DNA from 2 places in the Agrobacterium sp. 22-209-1 genome. Region 1 is predicted to be linked to the other one. Evidence: riboswitches for the same ligand, from Rfam matches in the RefSeq annotation. Region 1 holds a riboswitch; the other holds the start of a gene.
What was found. Region 1 has a riboswitch for thiamine pyrophosphate ahead of thiC (phosphomethylpyrimidine synthase ThiC). Riboswitches for the same ligand answer to the same signal wherever they lie in the genome.
Positions count from the first base shown of each region.

Region 2: another riboswitch for thiamine pyrophosphate. It lies ahead of thiB (thiamine ABC transporter substrate binding subunit); the one in region 1 lies ahead of thiC (phosphomethylpyrimidine synthase ThiC).

Region 1 is NZ_JBNWCH010000005.1:353,764-359,167, reverse strand. It holds gene thiO (glycine oxidase ThiO) at 1-363, opposite strand, end outside; gene thiC (phosphomethylpyrimidine synthase ThiC) at 365-2,188, opposite strand; TPP riboswitch at 2,284-2,395, opposite strand; gene ACQZ48_RS14605 (acyl carrier protein) at 2,578-2,829, shown strand; gene ACQZ48_RS14600 (acyl-CoA dehydrogenase family protein) at 2,829-4,010, shown strand; gene ACQZ48_RS14595 (amino acid--[acyl-carrier-protein] ligase) at 4,015-4,923, shown strand; gene ACQZ48_RS14590 (DUF1839 family protein) at 4,930-5,404, shown strand, end outside.
Region 2 is NZ_JBNWCH010000005.1:195,645-201,048, forward strand. It holds gene ACQZ48_RS13880 (ABC-F family ATP-binding cassette domain-containing protein) at 1-1,664, shown strand, start outside; gene ACQZ48_RS13885 (VOC family protein) at 1,760-2,152, shown strand; TPP riboswitch at 2,198-2,308, shown strand; gene thiB (thiamine ABC transporter substrate binding subunit) at 2,347-3,360, shown strand; gene thiP (thiamine/thiamine pyrophosphate ABC transporter permease ThiP) at 3,380-5,005, shown strand; gene ACQZ48_RS13900 (thiamine ABC transporter ATP-binding protein) at 5,002-5,404, shown strand, end outside.

The sequences.
Region 1 (5,404 bases):
AAGATCAGGCTCCAGCGCGGCGATTTCGCCCTCATCCACCCAGCGATAGCCAGCGGTCCGCGATGCGAAACGCGAAAGCTCCACCTTGTCGCGGGCTGGCGCAACGACCAGCGTACCGTGCCGCACGACAAGGCCGGGTGTCGCTTCATCCCACCAGTCGAGCGCCGCCTGACCGAGCGTCAGAACCGCCGCCTCAGCGCTTTCACGCTCGCACCAGGGCGCCAACATGCCGCCCGCATACCAGGATGCACCGCGAGAGGGTTCGGCATTGCGCTCGCAGACCTCGACAGTAATGCCGCTCCGCGCCAGTTCGAAGGCCGCCGTCAAACCGGCGACCCCCGTTCCCTTGACCAGAATGCGCATGCTATTCGGTATTCGCAGGCGTTGCGAGCGGCATATAGAGTTCACCGCCTTCCTTGAAGCGTGCCGCCATGGCCTCCAGTCCCTCCTTCTGCGCCTCGGCGCGGATATCGTGGGAAATCCGCATCGAGCAGAATTTCGGCCCGCACATGGAGCAGAAATGCGCGACCTTGTGCGCTTCCTTTGGCAACGTCTCGTCATGGAAGGAGCGCGCCGTATCCGGGTCCAGCGACAGGTTGAACTGGTCCTCCCAACGGAACTCGAACCGCGCGCGCGACAGCGCATCGTCCCGCACCTGTGCTGCCGGATGGCCCTTGGCGAGATCGGCGGCGTGGGCAGCGATCTTGTAGGTGATGACGCCGACCTTCACGTCGTTACGGTCAGGCAGGCCGAGATGTTCCTTGGGCGTGACGTAGCAGAGCATCGCCGTTCCGAACCAGCCGATCATCGCAGCACCGATGCCCGACGTGATGTGATCGTAACCGGGCGCAATATCGGTGGTGAGCGGCCCGAGCGTATAGAAGGGCGCCTCGCCGCAGGTCTTCAACTGCTTGTCCATGTTTTCCTTGATCTTGTGCATCGGCACATGGCCGGGGCCTTCGATCATCACCTGGCAATCCTTCGCCCAGGCGATCTGCGTCAACTCGCCGAGCGTCTCCAGCTCGGCAAACTGAGCCGCGTCATTGGCATCGGCAATCGACCCGGGACGCAGGCCATCACCAAGCGAGAAGGAGACGTCATAGGCGCGGCAAATGTCGCAAATCTCGTCGAAATGCTCATAAAGGAAACTTTCCTTGTGGTGATGCAGACACCACTTGGCCATGATCGAACCGCCGCGCGAAACGATGCCGGTGACGCGGTTGACGGTGAGCGGGATGTAATGCAGCCGCACGCCGGCATGGATGGTGAAATAATCCACGCCCTGTTCCGCCTGCTCGATCAGCGTGTCGCGGAACACTTCCCAGGTGAGGTCCTCGGCAATGCCGTTGACCTTCTCAAGCGCCTGATAAAGCGGCACCGTGCCGATCGGCACCGGCGAGTTGCGGATGATCCATTCGCGGATATTGTGGATGTTGCGGCCGGTCGACAGGTCCATGACGGTATCCGCACCCCAGCGGATGGCCCAAACCATCTTCTCCACCTCTTCAGCCATGGAGGAGGTGACGGCGGAATTGCCGATATTGGCGTTGATCTTGACGAGAAAATTGCGGCCGATGATCATCGGCTCAAGTTCCGGGTGGTTGATATTGGCCGGAATGATGGCGCGGCCCGACGCCACTTCCTGACGCACGAATTCCGCCGTGACATAATCAGGAATATGCGCGCCAAAGCTTTCGCCGTCACGCGCGAGCTTTTCTTTCACGGCCTCGCGCCCGAGATTTTCGCGGATGGCGATGAATTCCATTTCCGGCGTGATAATGCCCGCCCTGGCATAGGCAAGTTGCGTCACCGCCTTGCCCGCCGTCGCTTTCAGCGGCTGGTGACGCACACCGAATTCAGGCGTCAGGCGCTCGCCTGTGGCAAAGCCGTTATCCTCCGGCTTGACGTGTCGCCCCTCATAAGCCTCGACATCACCGCGGGCCACGACCCAGTCTTGACGCAGGCGCGGCAGACCCTTTTCAATCAAAACGGCATGGGCAGGATCGGTATAGGGGCCGGAAGAATCATAGACCGTCACCGGCGGTTCGCCGGCTGTGGGATGAACGGCGATCTCGCGCATCGGCACGCGGATATGGGGATGTAGAATGCCGGCTTTGTGGATTTTCGTGGAGGCGGCATGCGGCCCGGTGGTGACCGTAAGCGGGATAGTCTTGGCAGCGATATTCATCTTGAGGCTCCAAAGTTTGACAGTGGAGACCCAGTTCGAGCCGGAATGATGGAAAATACCGAATTGCCGAAACGCAACGTCATGCGCCCGCCCGACATCAGGTCTTTGCACCGTCCCTACGCCAGTATGAACTGGATCAGGTTCAACGGGTCACTGCGCATGAAAGCAGAATCTCAGCCCCTTGACGGGACACCCCTGGTGAATGGTCTCAGCAAAAAACACCGCCCGGCATTTGTCAAGGCCGACGATCCGTACTTGGCAAAGGTGCGGGAATGTCGCATGCTGCCGTTAGTTGTAATTAACCTAACGGTTTAGGCGAATATTATCGTTTGCGGCATAACGATAAGCACAAACCTACCTAATGTTGATTTCATTGGAGATACGTCGGAATGAATGCGACTATTCGTGAAATACTGGCAAAATTCGGCCAGCTTCCAACCCCCGTCGATACGATTGCAGACGAAGCCGATCTTTATGCAGCGGGCCTTTCTTCCTTTGCGTCGGTACAATTGATGCTCGGCATCGAAGAGGCATTCGACATCGAATTCCCCGACAATCTCCTGAACCGCAAATCCTTTGCGAGCATCAGGGCGATTGAAGACACCGTTAAGCTCATTCTGGATGGTAAAGAGGCAGCCTGATGAACGTCACCGTAGCGCCGCAGGATGAAACGCTGTCCGCGCGCGCGGGCCGTGTCGCGGCAATTGCCGCCAGACATGCGGATGCGGTAGATGTCACCGGCCGCTTTCCGCAGGAAGCTGTTGATGCGCTGCGACAGGAACGTCTGCTCGGCATTCAGGTCCCCTCTTCGCTGGGCGGCGAAAGCGCTTCCTTACAGGAAATCGCCGATATCTGCGCCCGGCTCGGGCAGGCATGTTCGGCAACCGCGATGATTTTCGCCATGCACCACATCAAGCTGTCAAGCCTTGTGGAACATGGCGTCGAGAGCAACTGGCATCCGGGCTTCATGCGTCGCGTTGCCAACGAACAGCTCCTGCTCGGCTCCGCCACCACGGAAGGCGGCATCGGCGGCAATCTGCGCAACTCCATCTGTGCGATCGAAGTCGAAGGCGATAGCTGCCGGCTGGAAAAGGATGCCACCGTCATTTCCTATGGCAGCAATGCCGATGCGATCCTCATCACCTCGCGCGCCCACAAGGATGCCGCGCCCGCCGACCAGGTGATGACCGTCTTCCTGAAAAATCAGTACACGCTCGAAAAGACCCATGTCTGGGATACGCTCGGCATGCGTGGCACCTGTTCGGACGGCTTCCTGTTCCGCGGCGAAGCGCCGGCGGCGCAGATATTCCCGAAACCCTTTGCCGAAATCGCCGCACAATCCATGCTTGCAAGCTCGCATCTCCTGTGGAGCGCCGTCTGGTACGGCATCGCGTCGGACGCCGTGCTGCGCGCCCAGTCTTTCGTCAGAGCCGCGGCGCGCAAATCGCCGGGCACCGCTCCTCCCGGCGCAATCCGCCTTGCTGAAGTTTCCACCAAGCTGCAGGTCGTGAAATCCAACATCATCGCCGGCATCAAGGCTTACGAGGACACCAAGAGCGACCCCGAAAAACTGATGTCGATGGCCTTTGCCGTCGCCATGAACAATGTGAAGATTTGCTCTTCCGAAACCATTCTCGAGATCATCGACCACGCCATGCTGGTCTGCGGCATCATGGGCTACAAGAACGGCACGCCCTATAGCCTCGGCCGGCACCTGCGCGACGCACACTCCGCCCGTCTGATGATTTCCAACGACCGCATTCTCGGCAATTCCGCCAATCTCCTGCTGGTTCACAAGCAGGACACCAGCCTCTTGGGATAAGACCATGGACATGCAAACATCGTTTCTCGATCGACTGTTCGAAGAAGGCCTGCTGATTGAAACCGGTGTGGACGGTCTTTATGGACGCAGCGGCCAGTTCGAGGATGTGATTGCCGCCTTCGAGCGGCTGATCGACCGCACCGGTGGCGCCGATGGCGCCGAAGCGATCCGCTTCCCGCCCGGCATCAACCGCGCCTATTTCGAAAAGAGCGGTTACATGAAGAGCTTCCCGCAGCTCGCCGGCACGGTCCATTCCTTTTGCGGCTGTGAACTCGACCATGTCAGCCTGCTGAAGACGATGGATGAGGGCGGCGACTGGACCAAGGACCAGAAAGCCACCGACATCGTGCTGACGCCGGCGGCCTGCTACCCGCTCTATCCGACGATCGCCAAACGTGGCGCCCTTCCCGCCGGCGGCGGTCTCTATGACATCCAGTCCTATTGCTTCCGCCATGAACCCTCAAAGGATCCGGCGCGCCAGCAGCTTTTCCGCATGCGTGAATATGTCTGCATGGGCACCGAGGCGAACGTCACCGAATTCCGCCAGACCTGGATGGATCGCGGCGTGGAAATGATGAAAGCGGTCGGGCTCGACGTCACCATCGATATCGCCAACGATCCCTTCTTCGGCCGCGCCGGAAAAATGCTCGCCAACAACCAGCGCGACCAGAACCTGAAATTCGAACTCTTGATCCCGGTCACATCGACGACGAACCCAACAGCCTGCATGAGTTTCAACTACCACCAGGATGCCTTCGGCCAGAAGTGGGGCCTGAACCTCGATAATGGCGATGTTGCCCATACCGCCTGCGTCGGTTTCGGCCTTGAGCGCATCGCGCTGGCGCTGTTTGCGCATCATGGTCTCGATGTGAAGAAATGGCCTGCGAAGGTCGTGGAAACGCTCTGGGGCTGATCATTCATGCGGCAGATTTTTCCCGGTCTCGATCCCCAAAATTATGTGCAGCATCCGCTCCATTCCTCCGAGAGAATGTGGCCGGAGACCAATTGCTACATCGATTTGTGGATCGAAGTGCTGGCCTCGAAGGGCCTGCCGCCAGAGGCCATGTTCGGTTTCACGCTGACGCAGGATTTCGAAGGCGACCAGTTCACCTTCTTCAAGGTGCCGCTGGAAGACCTCGAGGCGCTTTATGGCGTTCGCACCACCGAGCTTGCGATCTTCGACAGGGTGGAAAATCACATCGACGCGCAGCTCGCACGCGGCCGCATCTGCCTGATCGAGATGGACAGCTTCTATATGCCTGATACCCATGGGGTGGGCTATCGGAAAGAACATGGCAAGACCACCGTCGCCATCAACCGGCTCGACCTCGAAAACCGCGAACTCGACTATTTCCACAATGCCGGCTTCTTCCATCTTGCAGGCGAAGATTTTG
Region 2 (5,404 bases), 160 kb from region 1:
TCGAGGCGCAGTCGGGCGAGGTCTTCCGGCATCCGGCGGCCACCATCCGTTATCTGGAGCAGGCCCCGGATTTTGCCGGTTACGACACGGTTCAGGCCTATGCCGAAGCGGGGCTCGGCCCCGGTGACGATCACTATCGCGTCACCTATCTTCTCGAACATCTGGGCCTTACCGGACAGGAAAATCCGGAGAGCCTCTCAGGCGGCGAGGCGCGCCGCGCGGCACTTGCCCGCGTCATGGCGCCTGAGCCGGATATTTTGATGCTGGACGAGCCGACCAACCATCTCGATCTTCCCACCATCGAATGGCTTGAAAGCGAGCTGCAGCAGACGCGCAGTGCGCTGGTGCTGATCTCGCACGACCGGCGCTTTCTGGAGAAGGTCTCGACCTCGACCGTGTGGCTCGATCGTGGCCAGTCCCGCCGTCTCAATCGTGGCTTTGCCCATTTCGAGGAATGGCGCGACAAGGTTCTGGAAGAGGAAGAGCTGGAGCAGCACAAGCTCGGCAAGGCCATCGAGCGCGAAGAACACTGGATGCGTTATGGCGTGACCGCAAGGCGCAAGCGCAACATGCGCCGCGTCGGCGAGCTTCAGGCGATGCGTGCGGAATATCGCGGCCACAAGGGGCCGCAGGGCACGGTGCAGGCGACCGTTACCGAAGGGCGTGAATCCGGCAAACTGGTCATCGAGGCCGAGGCCATCACCAAGGCTTACGGCGAGCGCGTGATCGTCGCGCCCTTTTCGCTGCGCGTCCATCGCGGCGATTGCATCGGCTTCGTCGGCCCGAACGGCGCCGGTAAAACCACGCTTCTGAAGATGCTCACCGGCCAGCTGGAGCCCGATAGCGGCACGGTGAAGCTTGGCACCAATCTGGAGATTGCGACGCTCGACCAGAAGCGCGAGGATCTCAATCCCAACGATACGCTCGCGCATTATCTGACCGATGGCCGCGGCGAAAATCTGCTGGTTAACGGCGAATTGAAGCATGTGACGGGCTATATGAAGGACTTTCTGTTCCAGCCGGAACAGGCCCGCACGCCGATCCGCAACCTGTCCGGTGGCGAGCGCGCGCGCCTTATTCTGGCGCGCATTCTGGCACGGCCGACCAATCTTCTGATCCTCGACGAGCCGACCAACGATCTCGATATCGAAACACTCGATCTGCTGCAGGAAATCGTCGCCGGCTTCTCCGGCACGGTCATTCTCGTCAGCCACGACCGCGATTTTCTTGACCGTACCGTTACCTCCACCATCGCCCCTGTTAATCCCGACCAGCCTGACGGGCGCTGGATCGAATATGCCGGTGGCTATTCGGACATGATGGCGCAGCGCAAGGGGGCGTCGGACGAGAAGCGCAAGGCTGAGAAGCAGGAAAAGGCGAAAGCGGCATCTTCCGCCTCGGCTTCACAGGAGCCTGTAAAGGCGAAGGGCAAGCTTTCCTTCAAGCAGAAATTCGCGCTCGAAAATCTGCCTAAGGAGATGGAGAAGGCGCAAAGCGAAATCGCAAAACGCGAGCAGCGCATGGCCGATCCGGAACTTTTCACAAAAGATCCGGAGGCTTTCAACACGCTGGCGCAGGAAATGTCGAAGCTGCGCGACAAGCTGGAAGTCATGGAAGAAGAATGGCTGGAACTGGAGATGCTTCGCGAGGAACTGGAGGGCTGAAGGCATCAGTCCTTCCTTTGCCGGTCCTCCTTCGGCCTTTGACAGAAAAGCAGAATTGCCGTTCTATGCCGGCGTTCGCTTGGAGGAGTTGAAAAATGCGCATGATTTTTGTCAATCTGCCGGTCAAGAACATCGAGACGTCAAGAAACTTCTTTACTGCTCTCGGTTTCAGCTTCAACCCGGAATATTCAGATGACCACACACTCTGCATGATCGTGGAAGAGAATATCTTCGTGATGCTTCTGCAGGAGGGACGTTTCCGCGATTTCATCAACGGCGACATTGCTGATGCGACGCGAACCACCGAGGTTCTGACCTGTCTTTCCGCCGGAAGCAGGGAGGAAATCGACCGGATGATCGCCACGGCGCTCGCCTCCGGCGGTGGCAGCTGGAAGCCCGTGCAGGATCATGGCTTCATGTATGCCGGCAGCTTTCAGGACCCCGACGGACATGTCTGGGAACTGGTGCATATGACGGAACAGGGCTGACCTCGGCCATCTTGCCAATCAGGGACGGCGGGATTACACCATCATCTTGATCTAACGGGGTGTCTTTTGCGCTTTGGTGTAAAAGGCTGAGAGGCTTGCCAACCCGAAGAACCTGATCCGGTTCATACCGGCGGAGGGATTAGACGGCTTTAACGCAGACGGCTATTTCCCTATCGTTTTTTGAGGAGATACCCGTGCGCCGTCGTCTTTTCCTGAATTCCCTCGTTGCCGCCTCGCTGTTTCTGCCCGGTCTTGCCATTGCACAGGATAGACAGGAACTGACCGTCTACACCTATGAGAGTTTCGTTTCCGAATGGGGTCCCGGCCCCAAGGTGAAGGAGGCCTTCGAGAAGGTTTGTAATTGCACGGTCAATTTCGTCGGCGTGGCCGATGGCGTGGCGCTGCTCAATCGTCTGAAGCTTGAAGGGGCGGGGTCCAAGGCGGATGTCGTCGTCGGTCTCGACACCAATCTTGTCGCGGAAGCAAAACAGACCGGTCTGTTCGATGTCAGCGGCATCGATGCATCGGCGGCCAAAGTGCCGGGCGGTTATACGGACGATGTTTTCATTCCCTATGATTACGGTCATTTCGCTGTCATCTATGATACGCAGACGGTGAAAAGCCCGCCGACGAGCCTGAAAGACCTCGTGGAAGGCGACCCCTCGCAGAAAATCGTCATTCAGGATCCGCGCACCTCCACGCCGGGGCTCGGCCTGCTGCTATGGGTGAAATCGGTTTACGGCGACAAGGCCCCGGAGGCTTGGGAAAAGTTCAGGAAGCGCATTCTCACCGTCACGCCGGGCTGGTCGGAATCCTATGGCCTCTTCACCAAGGGTGAGGTGCCGATGGTGCTCTCCTACACCACCTCGCCCGCCTATCACATGGTCGCTGAAAAAACGGATCGTTATCAGGCCGCCGCCTTTTCCGAAGGACATTACATCCAGATCGAGGTTTCCGGTCTCCTCAAAAACGCGCCGCACAAGGAACTGGCAAAGCAGTTCCTCGCTTTCACGCTAACATCCGGTTTTCAGGATGCCATTCCGGAAAACAACTGGATGATGCCGGTCGCGGCGACCTCTAAGCCTTTGCAGGAGGCGTTTTCCAAACTCGTGGTGCCGCAGAAGACTTTCCTGATGGATCCGGAAGAGGTAGCGAGGAACCGCAAGGCATGGATCGATGAATGGCTTGCCGCCATGAGCATGAATTGAGGAAGGGGCACATCCGCGCATGATGCCGCGTCGCGATTACCGACGGTCGATCATTTTCGGAACGGCGGCTTTTGCTGCCGTTTTCCTGTTCATGGCGCTCGCGGTTGCGGCTCTCCTGTCTTTTGATGCCGGCGCGCCCGCTGCCGGCATCATGGATGCCTATACGCTGCGCATCCTGCGTTTCACGCTTTATCAGGCAACGCTCTCCACCCTTCTTTCCCTTTTTCTCGGCCTGCCGGTGGCACTGGCGCTTTGCCGTCGGCGCGAGTTTCCGGGAAGAATCTGGATCGTCAGACTGATGGCGGTGCCGATGGGTCTGCCTGTGATCGTCGGCGCTTTCGGTATCATCACCATCTGGGGCAGGCAGGGCGTTTTGAATTCGGCCCTTGTTTTTGCCGGGGCGGATGAGCCGTTCAGCATCTACGGTCTTTCCGGCATTCTTATTGCCCATGTGTTTTTCAATCTGCCGCTTTCGGTGCGGCTGATGCTGGCCGGGCTGGAGCGTATTCCGGGCGAATATTGGCGCATGGCGGCGAGCCTCGGTATGGGTCCGGTTTCGATTTTCCGTTTTATCGAATGGCCGGCGGTCGCGCGTCTCGTCCCCGGTATTGCCGGGCTTGTCTTCATGCTGTGCGCCACCAGCTTCACGCTCGTTCTTCTTTTGGGCGGCGGGCCGGCGGCAACGACGCTGGAGGTGGCGATCTATCAGGCGCTGCGGTTCGATTTCGATCCGCAGCGGGCGATTGCGCTTTCGGTTTTGCAGATTGCCCTCACCGCAATTCTGCTCGGCCTTCTTGCCTTTTTGCCGTCGCCCGAAGCGGAGATTCCCTCGCTTGGCCGTTCCCTTCGCCGTTTCGATGGAAAAGGCGTCGGCGCTCGCCTTTGGGATGGCGTGGCAATCGTGTTCGCTGTTCTGCTGATCGGCCTGCCGCTTGCCGCCATCGCTGTTTCGGGTTTGAGGGCCGATCTGCCGCGCCTTTTGTCCGCGCCGATTTTCCTGCGCGCGGCGGTGGCCAGTCTTGCAATTGCCGCACTGTCTGCAGCCCTTGTTGTGCTCTGCTGCATGGCGATCATCGGCGCGCGACAGGCGATAGGCTCCAGACGGCAGGCGGGGCAACCCCTGCGCTTCCTCTCCGCCATGCTGGGGGCGGGGTCTTCGCTGGTGCTTTTGGTGCCGCCTGTCGTATTGGGAAGCGGGTGGTTCCTGTTATTGCGGGTTTTCGGCGATGTCAGCTTCTATGCGCCGGTCCTCGTGGCGCTCATCAATATGCTGATGGCTTTGCCGCTTGCCATGCGGGTGCTGGAACCGGCTTTCACCAGTCATTTTTTGCGCACCGGCCGGCTTTCCGCCAGTCTCGGGCTTCAGGGCTTGACGCGGCTGCGGTTTGCCGATCTTCCGGTTCTGTGGCGGCCGCTGGCCATGGCGTTTTCCTTCGCCATGGCCCTGTCTCTCGGCGATTTAGGTGCGGTTGCCCTGTTCGGGTCGGAAAGTTTCGTCACCCTGCCATGGCTGGTTTACAGCAGCATGGGCAGCTATCGTACCAATGACGCCGCCGGTTATGCCTTCCTTCTCGGTATCGTCTGCCTGCTGCTTGCCGCAGGCGGTGTTGCGCGGCAATCCCCATCAGCAAGGGCGAGCATATGACCGGCGAAGATTTTGCCGTTGAACTCAACAAGGTCAGGCTGCGGCTTGGAACGCAGGATTTCGACCTCGATTGCACATTCCCGCAGAGCCGGATAACCGCTGTCGTTGGCGCGTCCGGTTCGGGCAAGTCGACGCTTCTCAACCTCGTCGCAGGCTTCGAGGTGCCGGATTCCGGCCGCGTGATGATCGGCGGGCAGGACATGGCGGCGCTCGATCCTTCGGAGAGACCGGTCTCATCGATCTTCCAGGATAATAATCTTTTCGCCCATCTCGATATCTTCACCAATGTCGCTCTCGGTGTCAGCCCCGGGCTGAAATTACGTGTGGAAGACCGGGAACGGATTGAGATGGCCCTCGTCCGCGTCGGTCTTGCGGGTTTCGACAAACGTTTGCCGGGCA